2 regions of the Bacillus sp. m3-13 genome follow, and region 1 is predicted to be linked to the other one. Evidence: a T-box and tRNA genes for the amino acid it is inferred to sense, from the RefSeq annotation. Region 1 holds a T-box; the other holds one or more tRNA genes.
The links. A T-box is a leader RNA that pairs with one kind of tRNA and senses whether it is charged. The one in region 1 lies ahead of alaS (alanine--tRNA ligase), so its partner is inferred to be a tRNA-Ala.
Positions count from the first base shown of each region.

Region 2: it encodes a tRNA-Ala, which carries the amino acid that the T-box ahead of alaS (alanine--tRNA ligase) is inferred to sense. The anticodon was not compared.

Region 1 is NZ_ACPC01000019.1:532,129-540,385, forward strand. It holds gene M313_RS0113215 (PucR family transcriptional regulator) at 1-513, shown strand, start outside; gene M313_RS0113220 (CoA-acylating methylmalonate-semialdehyde dehydrogenase) at 680-2,146, shown strand; gene M313_RS0113225 (aspartate aminotransferase family protein) at 2,310-3,695, shown strand; partial or broken gene M313_RS23595 (AI-2E family transporter) at 3,752-4,811, shown strand; T-box leader at 4,858-5,070, shown strand; gene alaS (alanine--tRNA ligase) at 5,174-7,807, shown strand; gene M313_RS0113240 (IreB family regulatory phosphoprotein) at 7,890-8,156, shown strand; gene ruvX (Holliday junction resolvase RuvX) at 8,160-8,257, shown strand, end outside.
Region 2 is NZ_ACPC01000041.1:6,746-15,002, reverse strand. It holds gene M313_RS0117335 (hypothetical protein) at 1-70, shown strand, start outside; gene M313_RS0117330 (DMT family transporter) at 97-993, opposite strand; gene M313_RS0117325 (MgtC/SapB family protein) at 1,118-1,819, shown strand; tRNA gene M313_RS0117320 (tRNA-Ala) at 1,881-1,953, shown strand; gene M313_RS23950 (ChaB family protein) at 2,125-2,298, opposite strand; gene M313_RS0117310 (N-acetylmuramoyl-L-alanine amidase) at 2,429-3,124, shown strand; gene M313_RS0117305 (TRM11 family SAM-dependent methyltransferase) at 3,167-4,117, opposite strand; gene M313_RS0117300 (glutaredoxin family protein) at 4,147-4,386, opposite strand; gene M313_RS0117295 (response regulator transcription factor) at 4,448-5,080, opposite strand; gene M313_RS0117290 (sensor histidine kinase) at 5,087-6,130, opposite strand; gene liaF (cell wall-active antibiotics response protein LiaF) at 6,127-6,852, opposite strand; gene M313_RS0117280 (PspA/IM30 family protein) at 6,940-7,593, opposite strand; gene M313_RS0117275 (lmo0954 family membrane protein) at 7,620-7,967, opposite strand; gene M313_RS0117270 (S8 family peptidase) at 8,238-8,257, shown strand, end outside.

The DNA of each region.
Region 1 (8,257 bases):
GGCAAACAGAAGGACTCCAAAGGCAATTATTCTCTCCGCTTTGCTGTCGGGAAATATGTTCTGCCTCTTGATCAACTTTCCAAAAGTTATCAGTCTTCATGGGAAGCTATGCAAATTCAGGAGCAACTGTTGAAGGATGAATATTTCTCCTTTTTTGAGGACCTTCATATTTACCGCTTGATTTCGTTCATGCAAAAACATCATGATCTTCGTGATTTTGTGATGGAATATTTGGAGCCAGTCATAATTTATGATCAAAAGCATAATGGGAAGCTTCTTGAGACATTGAAGATTTATCTCTCCTGCAATGGTTCAAAAAAAGAGACGGCAAGTAAGCTCTATATTGTTAGGCAGACTCTCTATCATCGGATTCAAAAACTTGAAAGCTTACTTGGGGAGGACTTCATGACTTCTGAAAAGAGGCTTGTGATTGAGTTCATGGTGATGGTATATGAATATTTGAACACAACCAATTCGTATCTAGACGGAGATAGTAAAACATATAGTCTTTAAAATGTTGACAAAGTTGGTTTCCTGAAGGGACCAACTTTTTTTCTGCCAAAATGTCAGGAACGAAACCTTATCCATTTTACATTTTGTCTAATGAAAGCCTTTCTATTTTGTCAGATAATAGTCATAAGTTCTAAATATTCTATTAACGAATGAGGAGGACAATATTATGACAATTACTTCAAAAGACACAAGGGTATTGCAAAATTTCATAGATGGAAAATGGGTGGATTCAAAAGGTTCTGAAAGGATGGAAGTCATCAACCCCGCAACAAAAGAATGTTTGGCAAAGGTGCCGATATCTACCAAAGAAGATGTTGAGGAGGCAGTAAAGGCAGCTAAGCTGGCATTTAAAACATGGAAGGATATGCCTGTACCTAAACGTGCACGCATCATGTATGCCTATCATCACCTATTAACAAAAAATCATGACGAACTGGCAAAGTTGATTGTTCTTGAAAACGGAAAAGCGTTCAAAGAAGCACATGGAGAAGTGCAGAGAGGGTTGGAGTGTGTAGAGTTTGCAGCTGGTGCACCAACATTGATGATGGGGGAGACCTTATCCAATATTGCGGAAGATATTGATTCTAGCATGTACAGATATCCGCTGGGAGTTGTCGGCGGAATAACGCCTTTTAACTTTCCAATGATGGTTCCGCTTTGGATGTTCCCGCTCGCCATCGCTTGCGGTAATACGTTTGTCTTGAAGCCTTCAGAACGGACCCCGATGCTTGCCAATCGATTAGTCGAGCTGTTTACAGAAGCAGGAGCGCCAGACGGAGTGTTGAATATTGTCCACGGTGCACATGATGTAGTAAATGGTTTGCTAGATCATGAGGATGTTAAAGCTATATCCTTTGTAGGCTCCCAGCCAGTTGCAAAATATGTGTATGAGACTGCCGCCAAAAATGGGAAGCGGGTTCAAGCATTATCTGGTGCGAAAAACCACCATGTCGTCATGCCGGATGCCAACATAGAAAAAGCTGCTCAACATATTTTAACCTCTGCATTTGGAAGTGCAGGGCAGCGTTGCATGGCATGCAGTGCAGTAGTGGTGGTCGGTGATAACGATTCATTTGTGGAAGAGCTGAAAAACAAATCAAATTCCCTGACAATCGGAAATGGTATGGATGAAGACGTATTGCTGACACCGGTTATTAGGGAAAGCCACAGAGAAAAAGTACTAGGCTATATTAAACAGGGCGTTTCCGAAGGAGCATCTCTGATTCGCGATGGGCGGAAAGAAATGGATGAAATGCCAGAGGGCAATTATCTTGGGCCAACCATCTTTGATCATGTGACCCCTGAAATGACGATTGCCAAGGAAGAGATTTTCGCACCCGTTCTCAGTCTCTTGCGTGCAAAAGACCTTGACGAGGCACTTGCTCATATCGAGAAATCCCGATTCGGCAATGGGGCAACCATCTACACAAAAGATGCCAAGGCGGTAAGGCAGTTCAGGGAAGAAGCGGATGCTGGAATGATCGGTGTCAATGTAGGAGTTCCTGCAACCATGGCATTTTTCCCATTCTCCGGCTGGAAAGATTCGTTTTACGGCGACCTTCATGTAAACGGAAAAGACGGCGTCAACTTCTTCACCCGTAAAAAAATGATCACATCAAGATACGATTTTTAAAATAAGGTGTAGAGTATAGAAAAGTTTTCTAGCTGGTGATTGGAGCAAAAGGCTAGACTCCAGCGGGGGAGTAGCGACAATGTTGAGACCCCGCAGGCAACCGAGGAGCCTCAAGGTCGCCCCGCGGAAAGCGAAGCCATTTGCGGAAATCACCAGCGGTGTAATGAAGATAGAAAGGGTGTTTCCGTTGGCTAAAATAAATCAAACGCAAGAACAAAATTTATTGGCTCAAGACGACCGCTATCTATGGCATTCCATGAAACCCTATAGTCCCTCCTCCACCATGGTAGTAAAAGAAGCAAAAGGCGCTTGGATCACTGATATCGAAGGCAACCGCTATTTGGATGGGATGTCAGGGCTTTGGTGTGTCAACGTCGGCTATGGCAGAACGGAACTTGCAGAAGCGGCGTACGAACAGCTGAAAGAACTCGCTTATTTTCCACTAACACAAAGTCACGTCCCGGCAATAAAACTTGCTGAAAAACTTAACGAGTGGCTTGGAGAAGAATATGTCATTTTCTTTTCCAACAGCGGATCGGAAGCAAATGAAACAGCCTTTAAAATTGCAAGACAATATCATGCTCAGCGTGGCGAGAGCAACCGCTATAAAATTGTATCCAGATACCGTTCTTATCACGGAAACACCATGGGTTCATTAGCAGCAACAGGCCAGGCGCAACGAAAATATAAATATGAACCACTAGCACCAGGGTTTGTACACATCCCGCCTCCCGACACATATAGAATGGAAGATGCGCAAACAGAAGATCCCATGAAGATGAGATGCGTAAAAGACGTGGATCAAGTGATGACGTGGGAGCTAAGCGAGACCATTGCAGCAATGATCATGGAACCAATTATTACAGGCGGAGGAATCCTTACTCCACCAGATAGCTACATGGGAGCAGTCTCTGAAATCTGTAAAAAGCATGGTGCCCTCTTAATTGTAGATGAAGTGATTTGCGGCTTTGGAAGAACTGGAAAGCCATTTGGATTCATGAATTATGGCGTAAAACCAGACATCATCACCATGGCCAAAGGCATTACAAGTGCCTATCTGCCGCTTTCGGCCACTGCAGTGAAAAAAGAAATCTATGATAAATTCAAAGGATCTGAGGAATACGACTACCTGCGCCATGTGAATACTTTTGGGGGTAGTCCGGCATCATGTGCCTTGGCATTAAAAAACCTTGAAATCATGGAAAATGAAAAGCTGATAGAGCGTTCTGCAGAAAAAGGGGCAATATTATTAAGCGAACTCAAATCCCGCCTTTCCGATCATCCCTTTGTTGGAGATGTCCGGGGAAAAGGGCTGTTAATAGGATTGGAACTTGTTAAAAACAAGGAAACAAAAGAGCCGATTGAAATAGACAAGATTAATGGAGTCATTGCCTCATGTAAAAAGAGGGGCTTAATAGTTGGGAAAAACGGAGCGACCGTGGCTGGATTTAATAATGTCCTTACTCTTTCACCACCTCTGTCCATCAGTGATGAAGACCTGCAATTTATTATGAAAACGGTGGCCGATTCTATTTCTGAGTTGAAGTAAAATAACGTATAAATACCTTTAACTAAATAGAGAATAACGAGTAGGAGGCGTTTCTCTTGGAAAATCAGAAGAAATGGCTGTTACGCCTAGGTACACTTCTACTCGTTATGATCATTTTGTATGTTTTCATGAAACTGAGTCCATTGTGGGCGCCTGTTTTGAAGGTTATCTTCATCATCAGCATCCCATTTTTCATCAGTATTTTCATTACATACCTGCTGCATCCCGTTGTAGAATACACTCACAACCGAGGGATGCCTAGACCAATTGCTATCTTAATCATCTACCTCTTATTTTTTGGTGGAATCGGTCTCATAGCTTATAAAGGGATACCTGTCATCATTGACCAGCTTTGGGAGCTTTCAGAAAACTTCCCGCGACTGTCTCAAACATATAGCGGTTGGATCAAGCAAATTCATAGTTCCACTTCTAGTTGGCCGGACGGAATCCACGATAGAGTAGATCAAACCTTTAATGAATTTGAAGCAATGCTCTCCAATCTCTTGACAAAAGTTGTAGCCGGATTAAAAGGGGTATTAAACTCCTTTTTTATATTGATTGTCATTCCTTTCATAGTGTTTTACCTTTTGAAGGATTATGATCAAAGTAAAAAAAACAATCTGGTACTTGACCCCTCGAAAATGGAGGGAACCGGGAATTGCCTTTTTGAAGGACGTAGACATCTCACTAGGTAGCTATATAAGAGGACAGTTGACGGTATGTTTGATTATTGGCATACTTGCAACCGCAAGTCTCTGGCTGACTGGCATGAAATACCCACTCGTGCTTGGTGTGATCATAGGAATCACGAACATCATCCCTTATTTTGGACCGATTATCGGAGCTTTTCCGGCAGTTATCATCGCTGCGACTATTTCTGTGAAGATGGTACTATTGGTAATCGTCATTATTTTTGGTCTGCAATTTATAGAAGGGAACATTTTATCGCCATTAATCGTGGGCAAAAGCCTTCATATTCACCCGGTATTCATCATTTTGGCTCTATTAATTGGAGGAGAGGTCGCAGGGGTGGTAGGATTGATTTTGGCAGTACCTGTATTCGCTGTGCTGAAGGTTACTTTAACTCATCTTACTGCTCATTTCATCAAACATTGACAACGGTCTTTCTGTTGCATATAATCGAAACATACTAGCTACATAAACCAATTCAAAGAAGGATCTGAGTACATTACAGACCATCCTGAAAAGAGAGGAATTCCACGGCTGAAAGGATTCCAGGGTGAAGGGTAATGGAAAGCTAATCCGGAGAGCAGGGTGAAATCCTGCCGGTTTGCACCGTTAAAGCAATCTGAGAGATGACAGAACCATTCTGTCATAATCAGGGTGGTAACGCGAGAACACTCTCGTCCCTGTTATTAGGGACGGGAGTTTTTTGTTTTCTTCAAATTTCCCTGTTGACCACCTGGAACGAAGGGAAACAGGAGTTTAATCAGTAACACCAAAAGGAGGAAAATCAAATGAAACATTTAACATCTGCTCAAGTAAGACAAATGTTCCTAGACTTCTTCAAAGAAAAAGGACATGCTGTTGAACCTAGCGCATCCCTTGTCCCACACGAAGACCCATCCCTATTATGGATCAACAGTGGCGTGGCAACCCTAAAAAAATACTTCGATGGCCGTGTCATCCCAGCAAATCCCCGTATTTGCAATGCACAAAAATCCATCCGTACCAATGATATTGAGAACGTAGGAAAAACAGCACGCCACCATACATTCTTTGAAATGCTCGGTAACTTCTCCATTGGAGAGTACTTCAAAAAAGAAGCGATCGACTGGGCTTGGGAATTCCTTACGAGCGAAAAATGGATTGGCTTTGAAGCGGAAAAGCTATCCGTAACCATTCATCCAGAAGACGAAGAAGCATACAAGTACTGGAATGAAGTAATTGGCGTTCCTGCGGAAAGAATTATCCGCCTAGAGGGTAACTTCTGGGATATTGGAGAAGGCCCAAGTGGACCAAACACAGAAATTTTCTATGACCGTGGTGAAAGCTATGGAAATGACCTGAATGATCCAGAACTATATCCAGGTGGAGAGAACGAACGCTACCTTGAAATTTGGAATCTTGTATTTTCTGAGTTCAATCACAACCCAGACCATACATACACACCGCTTCCAAAGAAAAATATTGATACAGGTATGGGTCTTGAGCGTATGGTATCTGTTATCCAAGACGTACCAACAAACTTTGATACTGATCTTTTTATTCCTATTATCGAAGCGACTGAAAATGTGTCAGGTGAAAAATACCGCACAAACGTAGAAAAAGATACGGCATTTAAAGTAATCGCTGACCATATCCGTACCGTGACATTTGCAGTTGGTGATGGTGCGCTGCCTTCTAATGAAGGACGTGGCTATGTACTTCGCCGTCTATTAAGAAGAGCTGTTCGTTACGCAAAACAACTTGGGATCAACCGTCCTTTCATGTATGAGCTAGTGCCGGTTGTAGCGGAAATCATGGTTGATTTCTACCCAGAGGTAAAAGAAAAACAAGACTTCATTCAGCGTGTAGTGAAAACCGAAGAAGAGCGTTTCCATGAAACACTGAATGACGGGTTGGCGATCCTTTCCACTGTCATCGCAAAGGCTAAAGAAGATGGAAGTACGGTGGTTTCTGGTTCAGACGCATTCCGACTGTATGATACGTATGGCTTCCCTGTTGAACTGACAGAAGAGTATGTGGAAGAACAGGGTATGACGCTTGATCACGAAGGTTTCGAAAAGGAAATGGAAATGCAACGTGATCGTGCTCGTTCCGCGCGTCAAGACTCTAATTCCATGCAAGTTCAATCAGGTGTCCTTGGGGAAATCCGTACAGAAAGCAGTTTCGTCGGATATGACCAGCTTACTGCAGAAACGACTTTATCTATCATTGTTAAAAACGGCGAGCTAGCAGATTCAGCTGTAACAGGTGATGAGGTTCAAGTAATTTTGGCGGAAACACCTTTTTACGCGGAAAGCGGTGGCCAGATTGCTGACCACGGCTACATCGTAACCGAATCTGGCAGAGGATTTGTAAAGGATGTTCAAAAAGCTCCAAACGGCCAAAACCTTCATACCATCGTAGTGGAAGAAGGCGTGTTAAATAGAGAACAGGCCGTTAAAGCAGAAGTACATGCGAAAAACCGTGCACAAATTATTAAAAATCACACAGCTACACATATTTTGCATCAAGCATTAAAAGACGTGCTTGGGACTCATGTAAACCAAGCGGGATCACAAGTGACGGCAGATCGTCTTCGCTTTGACTTCTCTCATTTTGGTCAAGTGACACAAGAGGAAATCGAGAAAATCGAAGCGATTGTTAATGAAAAGATCTGGGCTAGCATCAATGTTGTCATTGAAAACAAATCCATCTCAGAAGCAAAAGCAATGGGTGCAATGGCATTGTTCGGTGAAAAGTACGGAGATATTGTCCGTGTTGTCCAAGTTGGAGAATACAGCCTTGAGCTATGCGGTGGTTGCCATGTTCCAAATACATCTGAAATCGGTTTATTCAAGATTGTTTCTGAATCTGGAATAGGAGCAGGAACACGCCGTATGGAAGCTGTCACAGGTGAAGGGGCTTACCGTTTACTGAATGATCAAGTACAACTGTTAAAAGATGCAGCGGCGAAGCTGAAAACGAAACCACAGGAAGTTGGAACAAGAATCGATGTTCTTTTATCAGATATGAAAGAACTGCAAAGAGAAAACCAATCCTTGGCTTCGAAGCTTGGAAACATTGAAGCATCCAGCCTATCTTCCAAAGCGAAAGACGTTAATGGCGTAACAATGCTAGTGAGCAAGGTAGCAGGTACAGACATGAATAATCTGCGTACGATGGTGGATGATTTAAAAAATAAGCTTGGTTCTGGTATCATAGTACTTGCAAGCGTCCAAGATGGTAAAGTGAATATTTCTGCAGGGGTAACAAAAGATCTAATTGAAAAAGGTTACCATGCCGGCAAGGTTGTAAAAGAAGTGGCTACACGTTGCGGGGGCGGCGGCGGAGGTCGTCCTGACATGGCTCAAGCAGGCGGAAAAAACCCGGAACAAGTCGATTCTGCATTACAATCTGTTGAAGATTGGATAAAATCCGTTTAACATTGCCGACATTTGGTGTACAATAAAGGTAACAATTGACAAGCAGATAGAAAAAAAGAAGTCTAAGAGAGAGGTGCAAATGATGAGCTCCTTTGACAAAACAATGAAGTTTAACTTTCCGGAAGATGCATTGGAAGCTAATGTGGATGACGTATTAATAACAGTTTATGAGGCGTTGCAGGAAAAAGGGTACAACCCTATCAACCAGATTGTCGGTTACTTGCTATCTGGAGACCCAGCATACATTCCGCGTCATAAAGAAGCAAGAACGCTTATTCGGAAAATTGAAAGGGACGAGCTAATTGAAGAATTAGTGAAGTCTTACCTAGAACAGCACCGCAAGGAGTAGTACATGCGCATTTTGGGCTTAGACGTCGGTTCCAAAACAGTCGGTGTTGCCATCAGTGATGAAATGGGATGGACAGCACAGGGGTTGGAAACGATAAAAAT
Region 2 (8,257 bases), on a different contig from region 1:
CGGAGGAGGATTCATTCTGAGTCTTTCACTAGGTATGTTTTTTGCTATGATGGCAACCAGACTCCAATGAATGATACATATAATAGATGAAGCCGACTATATGTCGGCTTTTATATTTGATTTTTTCTTACGGTTATCTTTTAAGAAATATCCTACACTAAGCATCACAAGCAGACCTCCTGCAAATTGCGTCCATGTCACCATCTCATTTAATATGAAATAAGCAAGTACTGCTGCACCAATGGGTTCAAATAGAATACTCATTGAAATGACATTGGTGCTGATGTATTTAACAGCCCAATTGAAAAAAGAGTGCCCCAGTAATGTCGGAATGATTGCAAGCAAGATGAACCAAATCCAATCGGCTGAAGAGTATCCTGTAAGAGGGTCCCCAGAAATTAGCACATAAAAAAGCAAAGTCACGCAACAAAACCCATAAACAATAAATGTATAGGTAATTAAAGATAACCTTTTTCTGACATCTTGTCCGAACAATAAATATGCTGTCACAAGTGCACAGGCCACCAAGGCCAATATATCCCCAAATAAAGCCATTCCACTAATTCGAAAATCGCCCCAACTAATGATCACACTCCCGACTATAGCCATCAATCCACTTACCATAGCTTTCTTACTTAGCTTCTCTTGGAAAAACAAATACGTCCCTATAAAAGCAAATAAAGGCTGGAGGGTTACGAGCACAGTCGAACTTGCTACACTGGTATAGTTTAAGGATTCAAACCATAAAATAAAATGAAACGCTAAGAATATACCTGCCAACATAGAAAAGAGCCAATCCCGCTTCGAAATATCTTTAAGCTCCCCAACATATTTATATAGAAAAATGGGTAGTAGTATTATCACGGAGAAAAGTAACCGGTAGAAGGCGACCACTCCAGCAGGGGCATCCGCTAATTTAACAAATATGGCGGATGTGGATACAGTAATTACTCCTACCGCGAGAGCCACGTATGGATTAAACCACTTATTCATTTACCTTCACCCGAACTTTAGTTATTTTAATTAATCTTTTTAATTTTACAGAATATTGTTATAATTTCCTAACAACTATTTTTATATAGAATATCATATCTTTTCTACTTACAGGAGGGGCCTTATGGAATTGTTCTTGGAAAATATCGCTGAATACGATTTTATTGTAAAACTTGTTTTTGCTTCAATAGCTGGAATAATTATAGGATTAGAACGAGAATTAAAAGGAAAGCCTCTTGGGTTGAAGACTTGCGTTATCGTCTCAGTAATGGCATGTCTTCTAACCATCGTTTCCTATGAATCTGCCTTTCTTTATTCTAAGGAATACTCTAGACCCATGGATCCTGGACGAATCCCTTCATATGTTATTAGCGGTATTGGATTTTTAGGTGCAGGGGTAATCCTAAGAAGAAGTAACGAGGCTATTTCAGGACTGACAACAGCAGCCTTGGTATTGGCATCCGCTGCACTTGGAATTACTATTGGTGCAGGATTTTTTATTGAAGGAGCTTTTGGTGTCATTTTTATCATTCTTGGTGTGAAAATAATCCCTTCCCTTTTTGATAAGATAGGGCCAAAGAAATTGAAGGAAAAAGAAATAAAAGTAAAAATCTTTATCGAGAAAGATATCGACCTGACCATGGTAATGAAGGAAATTCACCACAAAAATCTTTCTATTAAACGAGTAAAGGTTAAAGAGGAAAAAGATGATATCGTTCTTAATTGTATCATCACCACGAAGAAAAGCGTATATACAACAGATGTTTATTATGAGCTAAAATCACTTACAGGTGTTATTCAAGCGGAAGTAGAAAACTTGGACTAAAACTTTATAAAAAAACGTTTGCAAAAGAAAGAATTTTTGATAAAATGAATTCATTCTTACCGGGGCGGTAGTTCAGTGGGAGAATACTTCGCTGGCAGCGAAGGGGGTCGTGGGTTCGAATCCCATCCGCTCCATATTAAAAGAGGCTGTTAAAAAGATCGGAATTGGTCTTTTTTAACAGCCTTTTTCTATTTCTATCGTTTAATACTTACTGGTTTTAATTTGCCTCAAGCCTCAAGGTAGTTTATCACCTACTACTAAAATTAGACCTGGATTAGATCTATTTCTTCTCCCAGTTATCATTTTCATTTTTCTTTGTACTTTTCCTTGACTGCACTCCATGCCACTTTATGTGCCGTTTCTTCTTTATCATACTGATCTGAGGCTGAATTGAATGCTTCCTTGTAGATTTCCTGGGCATGTTTAGGAAGGTTATCCTTTACTCCATCCGGCAGTTCCTTTAGAGAATCATAAGGCATCTTAAACTCCTCCTTTATCAGTTCATTTTTTTCTAGAATACCCTTTCTTTAATCAATTAAACGAAAAAGGAGGATTTCGACGCACTAAAAAGAATTATTGTAAGAGAAGCTTGCTTAAAGAGGAGAAAAGATGTTCAAACTTACCTATCTAATAATTTCTATATTTTTATTAATCGGGTGTTCAAAATCGACTGTTCAAACAGAAAGGCACCTTGATAAAATTCCCCCTATAACAGAAGCTATGGTGGTTGTTCCACCCGAACCATCAAGCTTAGATATGAGAGAATGGCTCCTCCCCAAGAAAAATTCAAGAGTACGAGGTGCCCCTATCACACATGTCATGCTACATTTTACAAACAATGCGCTCCGTGCTCCACAGGACCCTTATAATATCGCGGAAGTCTATTCACTTTTTGAAGAGTATGAGGTGTCTGCTCATTATATGATAGACAGGGATGGCGAGATCTACCTCCTGGTGCCGGAAGAACGTGCAGCCTTTCATGCAGGTATTGGGCATTTATTAAACTACCAAGATTATGAGAGTGGTCTGAACGACTATTCGATCGGGATAGAATTGCTGGCTGTGGGGACTAGTGAAGAGATGCTTTCAATTATGCCAGCTGAGATATATGATTCCATTTCTCCTTCCGACATAGGGTACACAGATGCTCAGTATGCTTCATTGAAAGATTTATTAGATGATATTTTGAAACGTAACCCATTGATCAAGAATGACCGGGAACATATCATTGGCCACCACGAGTATGCTCCTGTCCGGAAAAGCGACCCTGGTGAATTGTTTGATTGGTCTAGAATAGGATATTAAATTCACAAAAAAGAGACCAGGCTAATGGTCTCTTTTCCTCTTTCATTCGCATACTAATATTTCTCTTGTAAAATAGCCCTTTTGGGTCTCACAGCGATCGATTATGGTGAACCCGGCTTCCTCCACCATGTCATCCATCGTCTCGATGGTAATGACGACGACTTTCTTTGCGAAGCGGCGTGCATGCTTCAAGATGGATAATTGGTCTTCCGGAGTGGCATGGGTATAAAGATTATACGGCATATCAATAACTGCCACATCATAGTTACCCGTTACGTCCGAGATTGGTCCAAGCGTGACATTACCTTTAAGGCCGAAATGTTCAATATTCTCCCTTGAACCGTCTACCACAAGCGGGTTAATGTCACTTCCATCCATATCAATCCCCATCGATAACGCTTCAACAAGTACCGTTCCTATCCCGCAGCATGGATCAATGGCCTTTATCCCTTCAGGATCTGGAACGGCTATATTGGACACAGCCCTTGCGACACGGGTACTTAAAGCGGTTGAATATTCCCTGGGCTTCTTCGTATGCTGAAGCCATACCGCTTCACTTTTCAAATAATGACCGAAATACCAGCGTTCACCTACAACCGCCATGCCGAAAATTTGATCTGGTTGATGGACATCGGCCTCTCCTTCAATCACCCATCCGATGGCACGTTCAATATCACGACGTTCTTGATATTCAATCGTATTAGGAGCTTTCCTGTCATTTATTTTGGAGAATATAACCTTGAATGTTTGGTCCCCCATCTTTATATCCTTGGCTTGATCTACTAGCTCCTGGAGTGCAGCTCCTTCATAGATCACTTCAATTCTTTCGCGGATAAAAGGGCTTCTGTCCGGATTAAACTTTGTGTTGCTTTTAATAATGTTATCATCTGTTGCTTTTCCAAAAAAAGATCGCATCTCCAAATGGCACAGGGAGCGCTCTTCCTTGCTATATGCATACGTATATATAAACGTCGGTTTTTTTTGCTCTACCAATCATTTTACTCCTCTGTTTGCCCCGACCTTCATTTTACAAGATCTATCAGCCTATTTAATTCCTCTGGGTTAAATCCTTTTACAGCCTGGTCACCTACAGCCGTAACCGGTATGCCCATAAATCCGAATTTCTCTACTTCCTCTTGGTATTCCCGATTTGCCAAAAGATCTCTGACTTCAAAAGATACTTGATGCTCTTTTAGAAATTCCTTTACCAATTCACAATCTCTGCAGCCTGGTGCCGAGTAGACGATAAGTTGTTTGCTCATGTAAGAAGCCTCCCAAGATGAATTTTGTCTCTGTTATAAATAGTATCATAAAAAACACCCATTAGTTCACTAATGAGTGCTTAAATGCATAGATGACCGCCTGTGTTCGGTCCTGCACTTGTAGTTTTGCCAGTATATTGCTTACATGCACCTTCACTGTCTTAAGTGCGATGAACAGCTCATCCGCTATTTCTTGATTTGTTTTTCCTTGGGTCATGAGAAGAAGGATCTCCATTTCCCTGTTGGTCAATTCCTCATGAGGAAGGATTTCAGTCTTCCTGCGCATCTTTTGCATCATTTTCCCTGCCACTTCCGGCTCCAAGATGGATTGTCCTTTATAGGTGGAACGAACTGCATTGGCAATTTCACTTGCTTTGGAAGTTTTCAGCATATAGCTTGTAGCTCCCGCCTCAAGTGCAGGATAGACTTTTTCATCATCAAGAAAGCTCGTAACAATAATGATTTTCGCTTCCGGCCATTGTTCCATAATTCTTCTGGTCGCTTCGATTCCGTCCATTTCCTTCATGACTAAGTCCATTAATATAATATCAGGCTTATGTTCGAGTGCCAGTTCAATTGCAACAGACCCATCATCTGCTTCGGCAACAACCTCTATATCAGGTTGGGCCGACAGGTATGCCGTAACGCCAATCCTTACCATTTCATGATCATCTACAAACAACACTCTAATCATATTAACTTAAGCCTCCTCTACGTCTAGTTTGGGTACTTTCACTTCCAGCCTTGTTCCCTCATTTTCTACACTTACTATTTTCAAAGTACCGCCTAGCTCAACGGCACGTTCATGCATGTTTTGCAAGCCATAAGAACCTGCCCTTGCCTGCTCCACATCAAAGCCGATTCCGTCATCCACTACGCGAAGTATGATGAAGTTCTCTCTTTGAATAAGTAATACCTCCACCGCATTGGCTTTGGAATGGCGCAATGTGTTGGATAGTGTCTCCTGCAGGATTCTAAATAAATGATCCTCCACACCTTTATCAATAGAAAAACGTTCAATCTTCCACGTGATGCTCATCGGAACTTTTTGGATAAGCTCTACTAATAATTCCTCTGCACCTTCTTGAAGCGTCTTTCCTTTTAATGCGACTGGTCGTAGATGAAGGAGTAATGCCCGCATCTCCAATTGAGATTGGTGTATCATCTCCTCCACTAATCTCAATTGCTTAGTTTCATTATTATCAGTGCCAGTCTCTCCCCTCGTTTCCGTTAATGCAGACATTAGCATGGAGGCTGCGAAGAGTTGCTGGCTGACAGAATCGTGCAATTCTCTTGCAAGTCTGTTTCGTTCCTGTGAAACAATTTCTTGTATTCTATTCTCCAGATCTTCTGCCTTTTCGTTTGCAATCTTTTGGGAGATTTTTGTTTGTTCTTGTATTTGATTGTGCAGTTTCCCTATTACCTCTTCCATTGAAGCTAACTCCTGAACACTGCTTCCTGGTACTTCCCACAAACTTCTTCCTTGTTCCACCGCTTTCAGTTCTTCATATACGGTGTTTAGTTGCTTCTTCCAATACAGCCCCGAAAACAAGCCAAAGAGGATACCTAACCCAAGACTGACAATAATTATAAACAAGATGAATGGAAGATCCATCACTTTTAGTATCCAGAGAGCTTCTAGACTGATTACCGGAAAAAAGAAATAAGTTATCACGCCAATCACCAGGAAACTTATGAACGATATACAAGTCGCCAACAAGACTTGCCTTTGCAAAATACTCATACTCTCTTCACCTCTATGCTGCCGACGAAGATCGAGGTAACGATTTTCACTTTCTGTGTGGCTTCTTTATAATTTCCTGTTTGGTAATGAACGGTCTGGTTGAGGATGCTTTTCTCTTCTTTATCAAGAATATGGATAGAACCCACCATTCCAGAGTGAACGATACTAAGTTCCAATTCGTAGGGAACCAATATCTGTATGTTTCCTATAACATTGCGAATAAAAATGATGGCTTCACCTTTAGGTAGTACCGTATAGCTCAAATCTATCTCCGTATCACTAATTCCACATTGAATATTCACATCATCCCATGTATAAGAGTGTTCAGGTGTCTTTTGTCTGCCAAACAGCTTGTTCGTAAACCATTTTTGCTCGTTTCTCACAATCTGTTCTTCCCGTTCAGGGAGTATGTCCGGCTGAATTTCTACAGGCTGTTTTTTGGCTTGCAGGAATTTGTACAAGAAATACAATACTGTTGCTAGCAGCAGGAAGTTGAATGTCATCATATTGAATATGGTAAAAGTGATGGATAACGCCCCAATAACAAATAATGCCTTTCCAATTAACCAATGCCATTTCTTCCTGCCTACATATATTAGAAAACCGGAAAATAAAAAGGAAAAAATAAGGCCCGTATTGAAAAAGAGAATTTCTAACAGAAAAATCAAGCTAGCCACTACTATAATGAAACTAAGATAATCAGATTTCATTTTGTTCAACATGCGCCTTATCCCTCCTTTTTTCTAGGATCCATAGTCTTATACACCCTAAAAAGGCGCAACATGCACGCCTTTTTAGAATAGCAGTTTTCATTGTGAAAGAGAATGAGTTTTCTCTTCTGGTTGAGTAATTTCTTTTTCAAGCTGGGCAATGCGCGCATCAATAGTATTGTGGTGATAGGCGGAATTCACTTGATGTTCTAATCGATCCAAGTAGGTTTCCATTTCATTAAATTTCGTGTAGGAGTGTTCCGCTTTGTTCGCATCCACCACCTGATTCATCCGATGTGTGGCACGGGCAACATTTTCCCTCCCCATTAATTCCATCCGCTTGATATACATATCCTTCAGTCGGTGCTTCATTTCTTCATATTTTTGCTCAAGGCTTGTGAGGTCCTCTGAAACTTTTTCTAAGGAAAGCTTCAATTTATTGGCGCGCTCCTCATATTGTTGGTGCTCGCGTTTAGCAAACGCCTCCAGTTCCGCCTCACCAGCTTTTTCCGCAATCACTGCTTGGGAAGAGCGTTTTTCCGCTATACTGCTTGCCTCGTGGTATTCTTTTACAAACTCTTCTTTAAGTAAGTTCTGGCGCTCTACTAGCTTGCGCACTTTTTCTACTTCTTTTTCACAATCGCGTAAATACTGATTCAACATCGCGATTGGATTTTTCTGTTCTTTTTTATCCAGCACCTCATGAAAATCTGCTGAAATCGTCTGTTTTATTCTTGAAAATAAGTTGGCCATGGTAACATTCCTCTCCTTATATTGTTTTATTTGTTCAATGAGTTCCACTGTTTTTCGAAGTTAGTGAACGGGTCCCCAGCTTCAATAATGTCGTTGTTTGCTTGCTCTTTGTTCCAGTTCTTGTATACAACATATAAAATGTACGCTGCTACAACTGCTAATACTGCCGGTACATTAGCGATTGAAAACGCGATGGCAATAAAAGCGATAAAGCCCCAAAGAATTTTTGTGCCAGTAGAATCTGTTTTTATGAATTCTTTAACCGCATAATAAGTAACTACCAAACTAACGGCCAATCCTAAAAGCGGACCAATGTTTGCAAGTAAAACAAAGAATGCGATGACACCTACTAAAAACAATCCGAATTTTTTCATTTGTTGTTCCTCCCTTCTATGTCTTTATCTTACCTTCGCAAAAGATTTCCTATAATGAGCCTGAGCCATATTTTGATGTAGGGCTTGGGGCTTAGTGGCTATAGGACCGATTAGCACAGTATTCACATCCATAGTTGATTCTCGTAGTCTATTAGCCACTTGAATTTTCCGAGGATTATTGATAGAATCTTCTGAAAGCAATACTTTAACACGCAACACCTTCTTTCTTTTTCACACTGTTTGAAAATAATGATTAGGAGGCGTTTTTGTATGCAAAAAGAAAAATTGGT